2 regions of the Burkholderia theae genome follow, and region 1 is predicted to be linked to the other one. Evidence: riboswitches for the same ligand, from Rfam matches in the RefSeq annotation. Region 1 holds a riboswitch; the other holds the start of a gene.
What was found. A riboswitch is a leader RNA that binds a small molecule or an ion and turns the genes downstream of it on or off. The one in region 1 is predicted to bind cobalamin.

Region 2: linked by a shared signal. The riboswitch ahead of ACN22W_RS08995 (HoxN/HupN/NixA family nickel/cobalt transporter) and the one ahead of ACN22W_RS32045 (CbtB domain-containing protein) in region 1 are both predicted to bind cobalamin.

The regions. Positions count from the first base shown of each region.
Region 1 covers NZ_CP183462.1:3,210,602-3,218,372, reverse strand. Annotated here, with positions in the region: gene metE (5-methyltetrahydropteroyltriglutamate--homocysteine S-methyltransferase) at 1-1,297, opposite strand, end outside; gene ACN22W_RS32055 (LysR family transcriptional regulator) at 1,424-2,332, shown strand; gene ACN22W_RS32050 (CbtA family protein) at 2,355-3,077, opposite strand; gene ACN22W_RS32045 (CbtB domain-containing protein) at 3,091-3,300, opposite strand; cobalamin riboswitch at 3,333-3,469, opposite strand; gene ACN22W_RS32040 (histidine phosphatase family protein) at 3,523-4,110, shown strand; gene ACN22W_RS32035 (inorganic phosphate transporter) at 4,270-5,862, shown strand; gene ACN22W_RS32030 (2OG-Fe(II) oxygenase) at 6,150-6,893, shown strand; gene ACN22W_RS32025 (DHA2 family efflux MFS transporter permease subunit) at 7,169-7,771, opposite strand, start outside.
Region 2 covers NZ_CP183461.1:1,925,020-1,932,790, forward strand. Annotated here, with positions in the region: gene cobO (cob(I)yrinic acid a,c-diamide adenosyltransferase) at 1-459, opposite strand, end outside; gene ACN22W_RS08985 (cobalamin biosynthesis protein) at 494-871, opposite strand; gene cobA (uroporphyrinogen-III C-methyltransferase) at 868-1,677, opposite strand; cobalamin riboswitch at 1,787-2,023, opposite strand; cobalamin riboswitch at 2,138-2,403, shown strand; gene ACN22W_RS08995 (HoxN/HupN/NixA family nickel/cobalt transporter) at 2,591-3,649, shown strand; gene cobW (cobalamin biosynthesis protein CobW) at 3,675-4,754, shown strand; gene cobN (cobaltochelatase subunit CobN) at 4,761-7,771, shown strand, end outside.

The DNA.
Region 1 (7,771 bases):
GCAGGCTCAGTCGGGCCGACTGCTTCGGCGCGCGCTGCGCATAGGGGCTCACGCGATTGCCGAGCTGCGCGTCGATACGCGCGATCGCGGCCTTCACGACCGGGTTGTTCACCCGCGGCGAGCGGCGGCGCGAGTCGATCGCGGCGGCATTCGCGGCAAGCGCATCGGCCACTTGGTCGCGGCCTTCGTTCAGCGCGGTCGCGAGCACCTTCAGTTCGTCGAGCTTCTGCAGCGCAAACGCGAGCCACGAACGGATCTCCGCGTCGAGCTTCTCCTCGCTCGCGAGATCGACCGGCACGTGCAGCAGCGAGCACGACGGCGCGAGCCACAGGCGATCGCCGAGCTGCTTCGCGAGCGGTTCGAGCCAGTCGAGCGTCGCGTTCAGGTCCGTCTTCCAGATGTTGCGGCCGTTGATCGCGCCCACCGACAGCACGCGCCCGGCCGGCAGTTCGCGCACCAGCGCGTCGACTTCGTCGCGTGCATTGATCGCGTCGATATGCAGGCCGTCGACCGGCAGCGAGGCCGCGAGCGTCAGGTTGTCCTGAAGCTGCCCGAAGTAGGTGGCGAGCAGCACCTTGATGCGGCGCGTTTCCAGCGTCGCATAGGCGGTGCGGAATGCGTGCCGCCACTCGGCGTCGAGTTCCGTGACGAGAATCGGTTCGTCGATCTGCACCCATTCGACGCCTTGCGCGGTCAGCGTGTCGAGCAGCGCGCCGTACACGGGCAGCAGCTTCGGCAGCAGCGCGAGGCGATCGGAATCGTCCTTCGCCTTGCCGAGCCACAGGTACGTGACGGGACCGAGGATCACCGGCTTCACGGCCACGCCCTGCGCCTGCGCTTCCGCCAGTTGCTGGAGCAGGCGCGACGGGTCGAGCGAGAAGTTCGTGTCCGCGTGGAATTCCGGCACGATGTAGTGATAGTTCGTGTCGAACCACTTCGTCATTTCACCGGCCGAGACACCGCCGCAGCACGCGGCATGCTCTTCGGCCGACTGCGCCGACCGGCCGCGCGCGACGCGGAAATAGTTGTCGAGCACGTCGCCGTGGAAGCCCTGCACGCGCTTCGGCAGGTTGCCGAGCGTGAAGCTCATGTCGAGCACCTGGTCGTAGAACGCGAAGTCGCCGAGCGGCGCCAGGTCCAGATCGCGCTGGTCGTTCCAGTGGCGCTGGCGCAGCTGCGCGCCGAGCGCCTTCAGCTCGTCGCGCGACGATTCGCCTTTCCAGTAGCGTTCGAGACCGAACTTGAGTTCGCGCTTCGCGCCGATGCGCGGGAAACCGAGGTTGTGTGTGGTGACCATGACGCTGCCGTCCAGATGTAGTGAATGTCCGGCAGCCATGATAGGGATTTCAACACATGAAATAAAATGGCATTATTTCATTCATCCATTAAAATTGTTCATGCATCTGTCGGGTGAGCGATAACCATGCTGGAACGATTCCATCTCGTCGTGATTCGTGAAGTCGAGCGCCAGGGCTCGCTGACCGCGGCCGCCAACGCGCTGCACCTCACGCAATCGGCGCTCAGCCATACCGTCCGGAAAATCGAGCAGCAGCTCGGCACGCCGATCTGGGACCGGGAAGGTCGCGGCCTGCGGCTCACGCAGGGCGGGCAATATCTGCTGAAGCTGGCGAACCGGCTGCTGCCGCAGTTCGAGCTCGCCGAGGAGCGGATGAAGCAGTACGCGAAGGGCGAGCGCGGCACGCTGCGCATCGGGATGGAATGCCACCCGTGTTACCAGTGGCTGCTGAAGGTCGTGTCGCCTTATCTGTCGCGCTGGCCCGACGTCGACGTGGACGTGAAGCAGCGCTTCCAGTTCGGCGGCATCGGCGCGCTGTTCGGTTACGACATCGACGTGCTCGTCACGCCCGATCCGCTGAACAAGCCGGGTCTGCACTTCGTTCCCGTATTCGATTACGAGCAGGTGCTGGTGGTCGCTGACTCACACCGGTTCGCGAACGCCGACTACGTGACGCCCGCGCAATTGACGGACGAGATCCTGATCACCTACCCGGTCGAAACCGACCGGCTCGACATCTACAACCAGTTCCTGACGCCGGCCGGCATCGTGCCGAGGCGGCACAAGTCGATCGAGACGACCGACATCATGCTGCAGATGGTGGCGAGCGGGCGCGGCGTGGCCGCGCTGCCGAGATGGCTCGCCGACGAATACGCGGACCGCATGCCGGTCGTGCCGGTCAAGCTCGGCAAGAAGGGCATCGCGAAGCAGATCTTTCTCGGCATCCGCGAGGCGGACGCGGCGATCGACTATCTGGCCGCGTTCGTCGCGCTGGCGCGAGAATCGACGTGGAGCGCGCCGCGCATGATGCGCTAGGCGCGCCCGGTTGCAGGACGTGTCAGGCGGCGCGCATGCCGATGCGTTCGCCGCGCTCGACCCACGCGCCGAACAGCAGGCCGATCGTCGTCCACATGATCACCTGCATGCCGATCGCCGCGACGCGGAACTTCCACAGCACGGCGGCCGGGAAAGCGGCCGGCACCTCGTTGATCGACGGCAGCCCGAACTGCACCGCCGCGATGATCGCGACGAACACGAGCCCGGCGACGATCGACGCGTTCCATTGGCCGAGCTTCGCCAGCAGATGGCGGCGCACGCTGACCGAGAACACCATCGTCGCGATCGAGATCGCGATCATCAGGAAGAACAGGCCCGTGCGATAGCCGATCGTGTCGGGATCGCCGACCGACGGCGGATTGGCCGGGTACTTGAGGTTCGGCACGATCACGAGCGCGATGAACGCCGCCAGTGCGAGCCACGCGGCCAGCGGCCGCGCCGGGAGGCGGCCGCCGCGCCCGTACGCGAACGCGAAGACCAGCGAGAACAGCCCGCCGAATGCCGCACCGTAGGTCACGACACCGGTCAGCAGGCCAAGGCCGGCCTGCGTGTGACGACTGACCAGCTCGGGCTCCGGCGCATCGCCTTTGGCGGTGTCGAGCTTTTCTTCAAAGGAAATCGCCTGATCGACTTGCGGTTCGCCGACGATTTTCGCGAAACCGAACGTGAGGAGGCCCGCGGCGATGCCTGCGAGCATCCCGCGCATGAGCAGCTTTCCGACCATCGTGTTCTCCGCGTCAGTGGCAGGGAAAGCCGAGCAGATGGCGGCCGTCGTGGACGAATTCGTGAACGTACATACCCGGCACGAGCGACGTCGCGCCTTGTTCCGCGCCGACGAAATACAGGGCGAGCAGCAGGATCAGGCCGACGAACACGGCCCACGGCAACAGTTCACGGACGGGGATGGGTGCCGGCACGACGACCGGCTTCAGCACTGCTTCGCTCATGGATGCACCTCAGGGGAATCGCGCCCCGACAAATGTTGGATGGGTACGAAGGCAGGTCTGGCTTCCGGGATCGAGATTCCCCGGTTACAGTGGCGCGACCGCGCCGGAATTGCACCGGCTTCCGCGTTTCGTATCGGGCGGATTGTACGCGCGAAAGTCCGCGTGTTGAAGTGACGGCGTGCGAGCGACCGCACGTTCCGCCCGGCCCCTCCGACAACCGACATGACCCTGCATGCCTCGCTGCGCCTGATCGCACACGCATCGACCCGTGCGATGCGCACCGGCACGTTTCCCGACGACGATCCGCTCGACGCGCGCGGGCTCGCCGACGCCGCCGCATTGCGCGACCGGTGGGCGGGCGTCGCCGGCGCGATCGTGCTGTGCAGCCCCGCCCGCTGCGCGCGACAGACTGCCGATGCGCTCGGGCTGCGCGCCGACATCGATCACGCGCTGCGCGACATCGACTACGGCAACTGGCGCGGCCAGCGGCTGCACGATCTCGGCCGCGACTGTCCTGACGAATTGGGTGCATGGATCGGCGATCCGTCCGCATCGCCGCACGGCGGCGAATCGTTCGACGCAGCCATGCGGCGCGTCGGCACATGGTTGAACGCGCTGCAGCACGACCGCGACATCGTCGCGATCACGCATGCGGCGATCATTCGCGCGGCCGTCGCGCAGGCGCTGCGGATGGATTCCAGGGCCGCGACTCGCGTCGACGTCGCGCCGCTGTCATGCACGACATTCGCCGCATCGCCGCATGGATGGATGTTGATCGCGGATGTCGATCGGCGCGACACTGATGCGTAAGCCCCTGTCGTGCCGAGTTGCGTGCGCCATGTGGCCGAAGATGCGTGCCGGCGCTCGGCTTACATCGCTGTAAGACATGCCGTTCGTCATCCCGACTGTCATCAAACTGACTGCTGGCCGAAGCTAGGATCAGACGCGATTCCCCTACGAGATGCCGTCATGAATCAACCTGCTTCGTCCGCCTCGAACAATCCGGGCTCCGTCGAACGCACCCGGCAAGTCGGTTATGCCGTCTTCGTGCTGGTACTCGCGATCGGCGCCGTCTATATCGCCATGCACCTGATCGACGATCTGTCGTCGGTCCGCGAAGCGTCGCTGTTCCCGTACCTGATGCTCGGCGCCGCGCTGCTGATCGCGCTCGGCTTCGAATTCGTCAACGGGTTCCACGACACCGCGAACGCGGTCGCCACCGTGATCTACACGCACTCGCTGACGCCGAACGTCGCGGTGATCTGGTCCGGCATGTGGAACTTCCTCGGCGTGATGGTCTCGAGCGGCGCCGTCGCGTTCGGCATCCTGCAGTTGCTGCCGGTCGAGCTGATCCTGCAGGTCGGCAGCGGCTCGGGCTTCGCGATGGTGTTCGCGCTGCTGATCGCCGCGATCGTCTGGAACCTCGCGACCTGGTATTTCGGATTGCCGTCGTCGAGCTCGCATACGCTGATCGGGTCGATCATCGGCGTCGGGCTGATGAACCAGCTGATGCACGGGCCGTCCGGCACGAGCGGCGTCGACTGGGGCCAGGCGCTCGGCGTCGGCAAGTCGCTGCTGTTCTCGCCGATCGTCGGCTTCCTGTGCGCGTCGCTGCTGCTGCTCGTGCTGAAGGCCGTCGTGCGGATTCCGGAGCTGTACAAGGAGCCGCCGAAGGATCAGCCGCCGCCGTTCTGGATTCGCTGCCTGCTGATCCTGACCTGCACGGGCGTGTCGTTCGCACACGGTTCGAACGACGGGCAGAAAGGGATGGGCCTCATCATGTTGATCCTGATCGGCACGGTACCGACCGCGTATGCGCTGAACAAGGCCGTTACGCCGGCCGAATCGCAGACCTTCGTTGCGGTCGCGAACCAGGCGGCCGCAACGTTCGGGAAGTACACGAACGGCGTCGCGCCGTCCGCGAACCCGCGCGCCGACGTCGAACACTACGTGCAGCGCCGTGAGCTGACGCCGGCCGTGCTGCCGGCCGTGCAGCAGTTGTCCACGTCGCTCGCGACCGCGGTCGGCGCGTCGGGCTCGATGGCGGCCGTGCCGCAACGCGACGTCGACAACGTGCGAAACACGATGTATCTGGTGTCCGAAGCAATTCGCCTGATCGAGAAATCGGGACAACCCGCGTTCGCCGCCGACGACAAGCTCGCGATCGACAACTATCGCAAGCAGCTCGACCATGCGACCAAGTTCATTCCGACCTGGGTGAAGGTCGCCGTCGCGATCGCACTGGGTCTCGGCACGATGGTCGGCTGGAAGCGGATCGTCGTGACCGTCGGCGAGAAAATCGGCAAGCAGCATCTGACGTACGGACAGGGCGCGTCGGCCGAAGTCGTCGCGATGCTGACGATCGGCGCCGCAGACATGTACGGGCTGCCGGTGTCGACGACACACGTGCTGTCGTCGGGTGTCGCGGGCACGATGGCGGCGAACGGGTCCGGGTTGCAATGGAGCACGGTGCGCAGCCTCGTGCTCGCATGGGTGCTGACGCTGCCGGCGTCGATCGCGCTCGCGGGCGGGCTCTACTGGCTGTTCCGGTCGGTGGTCTGATCGGGGACGCTTTGGGTGGCCGGTGAGCGCCGGCCACCTGTAGTGGAAGGTTCGACTCTCGCTTCTCCGCTCCGACACGTCGCCGCATGCGGCGTGTCCGTGCCGCATCGCACGCCTCTCCCCCTTCCTTTTCCGAATTGGAGCGCAAGATCTGGAGCGCGCCGTCTCACGGACGTCGGTAGACTGGGTTCATCAACTTCCATCGTGGATTCAACCGTGCGCGGAACGCTTCCTAAGCATTCCACGCGACCGCACGGCACCACGTTGCTGACGAACCGAGGTAGCCCGTGAACATTGCCGATCTGCAACCTGCCGTCGAATCGCTGAACATCGCGCAACGTGTCGACGCAATCGACTGGACGACTGTCGATGCGGAACTCGATCGCCATGGATGCGCGCGTGTGCCAGGCCTGATCTCGGCGAGCGAGTGCGATGCGCTCGCATCGCTCTATCCGCGGGATGCGCTCTATCGTTCACGCGTCGTGATGGCGCGGCACGGATTCGGGCGCGGCGAATACAAGTATTTCGCGTACCCGCTGCCAGAGGTCGTCGCCGAGTTGCGCACGACGATCTACCCGCATCTCGCGCCTATCGCGAATCGCTGGAACAACGCGCTCGGGCTCGACGTCCGTTATCCGAACGACCACGCGACCTTCCTCGATCGCTGCCACGCGGCGGGACAAACACGGCCGACGCCGCTGATCCTTCAATACGGTCCCGAAGACTACAACTGCCTCCATCAGGACCTGTATGGCGAGCATGTCTTTCCACTCCAGGTCGCGATCCTGCTGTCGGCGCCGGGCCGCGATTTCACCGGTGGAGAGTTCGTGTTGACGGAACAGCGGCCACGCATGCAGTCGCGCGCGGAAGTGGTGCCGCTGACGCAAGGCGACGCGGTGATCTTCGCCGTGCACGGCCGGCCCGTGCAGGGAACGCGCGGCTTCTACCGCGTCAACCTGCGCCACGGCGTAAGCCGGATCCGCAGCGGCCACCGCCACACGGTCGGCATCATCTTCCACGACGCACAGTGACGGCAACCGGAACGAGCGCAACGCTATCGTGCCATTCGTCTCGCGGATGAATTCGCACAGGAAACACCGCGCGTCCGCTGCACCAATCGCGCGTTATCGTTCGGGGGTGGTGCGACCGGGCATCATCACGCGATCTGCTCACTCGTTCACAGTGGCCGATGACGGAGTTCGCTGCCCGTCAGGCCATCTTGGCCATGACGAACAGACGCTTCAAGTGAGCGACAGGAAACGAAAGCATTCACCTGTCGCGACACAAAGGCGATTGGCGGCCCGGCCTATCCTCGCGCCACATTCGCCCGCAGCCGGTCGCCCGCATCGAAGGCCAGCCGCGCGTAGCCCGGCAACGTCAGCAGTGCAAGCACACCTGCGGCGACGAACGCCCAGCGGAAATCGTCGAGCACGTAGTGCATGCCGGCCGCATCGCCCCGCACCAACGCCGCGAGCCGCAGCGACAACGCGCCGAACGCGATCCCCATCCCGATCGTCATCTGCTGCGCGGCGCTCCACAACGTGCTGGCCGCGCTCGTCTGGTGAGCCGGGATATCGGCATAGGCCAGCGTCGCGAGCGTCGTGAACTGCATCGACCGCGTCAGCCCGTAGACGAACACGACGAACAGCGTGATCGCCAGCGGCGTCGATGCAGTCAGCCAGCCGCACGCGATCGTGAAGATGCCGACGATCGTCACATCGACGAGCGCGACGCGCCGGAAACCGAAGCGATCGAGGATCCACGACGTTCCCGCCTTCATGCCGAGATTGCCGAGCGCGCTCGCGAGCAGCAGCAGGCCGGACTGGAACGGCGACAGCCCGAAACCGATCTGGAACAGCAGCGGCAGCAGGTACGGCACGGCGTTGATCGCCATTCGCGTGATCGAGCC
Region 2 (7,771 bases), on a different replicon from region 1:
GCGCGCGACGAGCGTCGCGAGCACCTCGTCGAGCGGCAGGTATTCGTACTTCAGCACGGTGTTCAGCTCATCGAGGATCACCATCCGGTAGTCGCCGCTTTCGATCATCCGGCGCGCCTCGTCCCAGCCCTTGCGCGCGGTCGCGATGTCGGCGTCGCGGTTCTGCGTGTTCCACGTATAGCCGTCGCCCATCGTCACGAAGTCGCATTCCGCGACGGCGCCGAGGAAGTCACGCTCGGACGTATGCAGCGCACCCTTGATGAACTGCACGACACCGAGCCGCATGCCGTGGCCGAGCACGCGCACGGCCATGCCGAACGCGGCCGTGCTCTTGCCCTTGCCGTTGCCGGTGTGGACCATCAGCAGGCCCTTTTCGTGGGTGGCGGCGGCCTGTTTCTTCTCGTGGCCGGCGCGGCGGCGTTCGGCCATCCGCTGATGGGATTCGGTATCGGTCTTCATCGGGAATCGTCCTGTCGAAAGCGAAACAAAGGGTTCAGAGCGGGCCGGCGAGCGCGACCGTCACGCCGTCCCGGATGGATTTGGGGCCGAGCAGCCGGCCATGCGGCGCCGCGAGCTGCGCGCACGGCTCGGCCACGCCCGCGACGCCGAAGCGCGCGAGCGCGGCATCCGACGGGCCGCTCGCGGCCAGTTCGGGACGGCTCGCGAGCCGCGCCGCGTCGAACCCGACGAGCGCCCAGCCGCGGCGCGCGCACAGCGTGCGCAGCGCACGGGCGTGCGCCTTGTCGGCAAGCGTCGCGACGACCGCCGGTTCGGCGTCCGGGTAAAGCGCCAGCGCCGCGCGGATCGCGGCGTCGAGTTGCGCGGCCGTCGTGCCCGCGCGAAAACCGACGCCGAGCGCGACGCGCATCATGCACCGCCGCCGAGCGCCGCACGCACCGCCGGATCGTCAGCGAGCGCCGCGACGCGGCCGATCACGACAATCGCTGGCGAACCGATGCCGGTCGCGCCGACCTGTTCGACAAGGGTGTCGAGCGTCGCGAGCACGTGCCGCTGCCCGGGACGCGTCGCATTCTCGATCGCCGCGCACGGCGTATCGCCGGGCAGGCCGCCGTCGCGCAGCGCCGCGGCAATCGTATCGAGCCGGCGGATGCCCATGTAGATCACGATCGTCATGCGCGTCGCCGCGAGCGCGCGCCAGTCGGGTTCGTCGGCGCCCGCGCCGTGGCCCGTGACGAAGATCACGCCCTGCGCGTCGCCGCGCTGCGTGACCGGAATGCCCAGTGCGGCCGGTGCGGCGATGCCCGCAGTGATGCCGTTCACGACCTCGACCGGAAAACCCGCCGCGCCGAGCGCGGCCAGTTCCTCGCCGCCGCGACCGAACACGAACGGATCGCCACCCTTGAGCCGCGCGACGCTGCGGCCCGCGCGCAGGTGCGCGAGCATCGCCGCGACGATCGCCTCCTGCGGCGTGGACGCATGGCCGCCGCGCTTGCCGACGTGCTCGATGTGCGCGTCGGCGCGCGCATGGCGCAGCACGTCGGGGTTCACGAGATCGTCGACGAGCAGCACGTCCGCCGCGCCGATCGCACGCACGGCCTTGAGCGTCAGCAGGTCGGCATCGCCGGGGCCGGCGCCGATGAGCCACGCGCGGCTCATCGCGCGCGGCACGGCGCGCACCGTGTCGAAACAGTGGAAAGGGGAAGGCGGGCGGCACATCGGCGGCCGGCAAACAGGCAAGACATGACGGATCGGGCGAAGCCCGCGCGAACGCGGGTGGAATGCGCACCCCATCCGTCCCCCGCGGATCGGGCGTTCGGCGAGCGTCGGGCTCGCCCCTTGCGTCGGCCGGTATCCGGGCTGGCCGCTTGCCAGGCCGCGGCCTTCCCGCCCGGTGAAGGGCAGTGGCATCGTGGGCGGCATGGGCGCGTGCGCGGGGAAGCGCGTCGCGCGGGCGGCGTACCGTTGCGGGGACAGCACAGGCCGGGCGGTCGTCCGCCTCCTGTTTCCCGTTTAACTGCATGCGCGGAATGCGCGTGCGAGCACCGAACGCGGCGCTACGATAGCACAGCGGTCCGCCCGCGCGAACCCGCCGCGCACGGCCTCCGGCGCGGCGCGCGGGCCGTGCGAAACCCGGCCCGGCGGCCCGCGTCGCCTTGACGCTCCCGCCCCCGACGCCTACACTCGCACGCGTTTTGGTGCTCGCGCGCGCCGCTCCGGCGCGCGCAGTTAAACGGGAAACAGGGAGCCTGCCTGCGTCGCAGTCGAGCCAACCTGTGCTGCCCCCGCAACGGTAAGCGAACGCATCGTGCCCGCCACGATGCAACGCCGCTTCGCCGCATGCCGCGCGCATGCGGACGACCGCCACTGGATGCCTTGCGCATCCGGGAAGGCGAAGCGGCGTGTTCGCCAGCCCGGATACCGGCCTAAACGTTGGGGTTCAGCGCCGCGGGGAGGCGGCGCATCGTCCACGGCCGCAGCGTGCCCGACACCCGAGCGTTTCCCGATTCCCGTCGTCCGGCCGCCCGCGCGAGCGCGCATGATCCGGCCCGATGGAGGGCGGGGCCGCACGGGGCCGCGCAGCGACGGCCGTGTTGGCATGCTTCATGTCGACCGTTCGCAAAGGAGCGTCATGCTCGATTCGCTGTTTCGCCTGTTCAACGACAGTTCATCCGGGCTGCGCGGCAAGATTGTCGCGATCTACGCACTGCTGATCGCCTTCAACGTCGGCGCGTGGGTCTGGGCATTCATCGCCTTCCACGGCCAGCCCGTGCTGCTCGGCACCGCGCTGCTCGCGTACGTGTTCGGGCTGCGCCACGCGGTCGACGCCGACCACATCGCGGCGATCGACAACGTGACGCGCAAGCTGATGCAGGAGGGCCGCAGCCCGCTCGGCGCGGGCCTGTTCTTCTCGCTCGGCCACTCGACGGTCGTGATCGTGATGTCGGCCGTGGTCGCGGCAACCGCCGCGTCGCTGTCGCGCTTCGACGGCATGCGCGAGCTGGGCGGCACGATCGGTACCTGCGTATCCGCGTTCTTCCTGCTGCTGCTCGCGGCCGCGAACCTGATGATCCTGGTTTCCGTGTATCGCACGTTTCGCGCGGTGAAGCGCGGCGAGCCGCTCGTCGAGGCGGATCTCGACCTGCTGATGAACCAGCGCGGCGTGCTCGCGCGCATCTTCCGCCCGCTGTTCCGGATCGTGTCGCGCAGCTGGCACCTGTATCCGGTCGGCTTCATGTTCGGCATCGGCTTCGACACCGCGACCGAGATCGCGCTGTTCGGCATCTCGGCCACGCAGGTGCAGGGCGGCCTGTCGTTCTGGTCGGTGATGGTGCTGCCCGCGCTGTTTACGGCCGGCATGACGCTCGTCGACACGACCGACGGCATCCTGATGATGGGTGCGTACCGCTGGGCGTACGTGCGGCCGATCCGCAAGATCTACTACAACATGACGATCACGTTCGTCTCGGTGCTGGTCGCGGCGCTGATCGGCGGCATCGAGGTGCTGGCGCTGCTCGCCGGCAAGCTGTCGCTGCAGGGCACCGTGTGGGACTTCGCGACGACGGCGGCCGCGCATTTCGGGATGCTCGGCTACGTCGTGATCGGGCTGTTCCTCGCGAGCTGGCTCGTGTCCGCCGCGATCTATCGCATCAAACGCTACGACGAGATCGATGTGACGATCTCTGCCTGAACCCCCATTCGACCCAGGACCCACCATGACCCTACGCAAGCTTCCCGTCACGATCGTCACGGGCTTTCTCGGCAGCGGCAAGACGACGCTGATGCGCCACATCCTGCAGCACGCCGAAGGCCGCCGCATCGCGGTGATCGTCAACGAATTCGGTGAACTCGGCATCGACGGCGAAATCCTCAAGGGTTGCGGCATCGGCTGCGACGACACGCAGGACGAAACGTCCGGCCAGCTTTACGAACTCGCAAACGGCTGCCTGTGCTGCACCGTGCAGGAAGAGTTCTATCCGGTGATGGAAGCGCTCGTCGAGCGGCGCGCGGACATCGACCACGTGCTGATCGAGACGTCGGGCCTCGCGCTGCCGAAGCCGCTCGTGCAGGCGTTCAACTGGCCGACGATCCGCAACAGCTTCACGGTCGACGCGGTCGTGACGGTCGTCGACGGGCCGGCCGCCGCGAGCGGCCAGTTCGCGGAAAACCCGCAGGCCGTCGACGCGCAACGCCGTGCGGACCCGAACCTCGACCACGAATCGCCGCTGCACGAGCTGTTCGCCGATCAGCTGTCGTCCGCCGATCTCGTGATCGTGAACAAGGCCGATCTCGTCGGCGACGCGCAGTTCGCGCAGATCGAAACCGCGATCCGCGACGAGATTCCGCCGCAGGTGAAGATCGTGCGCGCGACGCGCGGCGAGCTCGACCTCGCGATGCTGCTCGGGCTCGAATCGGCATCGGAAGACACGATCCACCTGCGTCACGACCATCACGGCTCGGCCGACGACGGAGATCACGATCACCACCACGACGATTTCGACTCGGTCGTCGTATCGGGCGACGCGGGCACGCGCGAAGCGACGATCGCCGCACTGCAGCGCGTGGTCGAGACGCACACGATCTATCGCGCGAAGGGTTTCGCCGCGCTGCCCGGCGCGCCGATGCGGCTCGTGATCCAGGGCGTCGGCCGCCGCTTCGACAGCTATTTCGACCGTCGCTGGCAGGACGGCGAAACGCGCGCGAGCCGCTTCGTGCTGATCGGCGAGGATCTCGACGCGGCCGCACTGCAGCGCGCGTTCGACGCCGCGTGCGCGGCCGAACCGCAACAGGCGTAACGCACGATGCATCTGCTGCGCACCACGCCGGGCGGCTTCGTCGACGATACGCAGGGCGTCGTCCGGATCGACCAGCAACCGGCCGACATCGTGATCCTGAGCTCGGCCGACACGACGCTGTCGCTGCTCGCGAGCGTCGTGCCGCAGCTGCCGGCCGGCTTTCCGAGCGTGCGGCTCGCGAACGTCACGTTCCTGCGGCAGCCGGCGTCGGTCGATTTCTATGTCGACGACGTGCTGCGCCACGCGAAGGCGGTCGTGATCGATCATCTCGGCGGCGAAGCGTACTGGCCGTACGGGATCGAGCAGGCCGTGTCGCTCGCGTCGAAGCGCGGGCAGCAGCTCGCGATGTTCTCGGGCGACCTGCAGGAAGACCCGAACCTCGTTGCGAAGAGCACGGTCGCGCCCGACCTGTGCCGGCTGTGGTGGCGCTACCTGCGCGAGGGTGGCGTGCACAACGCCGACGCGCTGCTGCGCAGCATCGCGTTCCACACGCTCGGCTTCGGCGACGAACCCGAGTTGCCGCGCCCGCTGCCGGCCGCCGCGCTGTATCACCCGGCGCGCGACCGCGCGAGCATCGACGACTGGCGGCCGCGCTGGACGCCCGGCGCGCCGGTCGTCGCGATCCTGTTCTATCGCGCGCACTGGCAGGCCGCGAACACCGCCGTGTTCGACGCGCTGGCCGACGCGCTCGCGCGGGAAGGGCTGAATCCGCTGCCGATCGCGGTGACGTCGCTCAAGGACGCGGTGAGCCGCGAGGTCATCACGCAGCTGTGCGACACGCACGACGTCGCGCTCGTGCTGAACACGACCGCGTTCGCGGCCGGCGCGATCGATGCGGCCGAGCCGGAAGTGCTCGCCGGCGACGCGCCGGTGCTGCAGGTGATCCTGTCCGGCGGCAATCGCGACGCATGGGTGGCCGACAACCAGGGCCTGCACGCGCGCGACATCGCGATGCACATCGCGCTGCCCGAGGTCGACGGGCGCATCGTCACGCGCGCGGTGAGCTTCAAGGGGCTCGCGTATCGCTGCCCGCACACCGAGGTCGACGTCGTGCGCTACCAGCCGGACGCCGAACGGATCGCGTTCGTCGCGGCGCTGGCGCGCGGCTGGTGCCGGCTGCGCACGCTGGACAACGCGAGCAAGCGCGTCGCGCTGATTCTCGCGAACTATCCGCAAAGCGAAGGGCGGATCGGCAACGGCGTCGGGCTCGACACGCCGGCATCCGCGTTGCGCGTGCTCGCTGCGCTGCGCGACGCGGGCTACGCGGTGGCCGACCTGCCGCCCGACGGCGACGCGCTGATCGCGCGGCTCACCGAAGGCGTGACCAACGACGCGGCCGTGCATGCATTGCGCCCGGCGTTCCAGAGTTTTGCACTGGCCGATTACGCCGCGCATTTCGCGCGGCTGCCGGCGGCCGTGCGCGACGCGCTGAACGCGCGCTGGGGGCCGCCCGAAACCGACCCGACGCTGCGGCAAGGGCGTTTCACGATCGCCGGCTGGCGCGCGGGCAACGTGTTCGTCGGCATCCAGCCGTCGCGCTCGCGCGGCGAAAACGACTACGCGAGCTACCACGACGCGGATCTGGTGCCGCCGCACGCGTATCTCGCGTTCTATTTCTGGCTGCGCGATGCATATCGCATCGACGCGGTCATCCACCTCGGCAAGCACGGCAACCTCGAATGGCTGCCGGGCAAGAGCGTCGCGCTGTCCGACGCGTGCTGGCCCGACCTGACGCTCGGGCCGCTGCCGCACCTGTATCCGTTCATCGTCAACGATCCGGGCGAGGGCAGCCAGGCGAAGCGGCGCGCACAGGCCGTGATCATCGATCACCTGATGCCGCCGCTCACGCGCGCGGAAAACTACGGCCCGCTGCAGGATCTCGAACGGCAGGTCGACGAATACTACGAGGCGCTGATGGTCGATGCGCGGCGCGCGAAGCTGCTACGCAAGACGATCCTCGCGACGATCGCCGAGCACCGGCTGCACGACGAGCTGAGCGTATCGCCGCCGCGCGACACCGGCGACGAGGATGCGCTGCTGACGCGCGTCGACGCCTGGCTGTGCGAGTTGAAGGAAGCGCAGATTCGCGACGGGCTGCACGTGTTCGGCGTATCGCCGGCCGACCGGCAGCGGCGCGACACGCTGCTCGCGCTCGCGCGTTTTCCAATTGGCGACGGCAAGGGCGTGCGTGCGGGGCTGATCGGCGCGCTCGCGCGCGATCTCGCGCTCGGCGACGACTTCGATCCGCTGTCGGCCGACTGGGCCGCACCGTGGGCTGGCCCGCGGCCGACGATCCTGCAGGCGCTCGACGCATCGCCGTGGCGCCATGCGGGCGATACGCGCGAGCGGCTCGAACGGCTCGCGCAGCAGTGGCTGGACGGGCTGTGCGCAGCCGCAGGCGGCAACGCCAGCACCGACGCGACACCGCCCGGCGCATGGCCGCACACGCTCGCGGTGATCGAGCGTGTGCGCTCGACGCTGATACCCGCGCTCGACGCATGCGGCGGCGAGGAAATGCGCCAGCTGCTGCGCGGGCTCGACGGCCGCTTCGTGCCGCCGGGGCCGAGCGGCTCGCCGTCGCGCGGCCGCCCCGACGTGCTGCCGACCGGCCGCAACTTCTACTCGGTCGACACGCGCGCGGTGCCGACGCAGGCCGCGTGGTCGCTCGGCCTGAAATCCGCGCAGCAACTGATCGAGCGCCATCTGCAGGATCACGGCGACTATCCGCGCGCGATCGGCCTGTCCGTGTGGGGCACGGCGACGATGCGCACGGGCGGCGACGATATCGCGCAAGCGTTCGCGCTGCTCGGCGTGCGGCCGAAATGGGCGCACGGCAGCCATCGCGTGACCGACTTCGAGATCCTGCCGATCGAGATCTTCGACCGGCCGCGCATCGACGTGACGCTGCGCGTATCCGGTTTCTTCCGCGATGCGTTCCCGAACCTGATGCATCTGTTCGATGCGGCGGTGCAGGCCGTCGCCGCCCTCGACGAGCCGGAGGAACTGAACCCGATCCG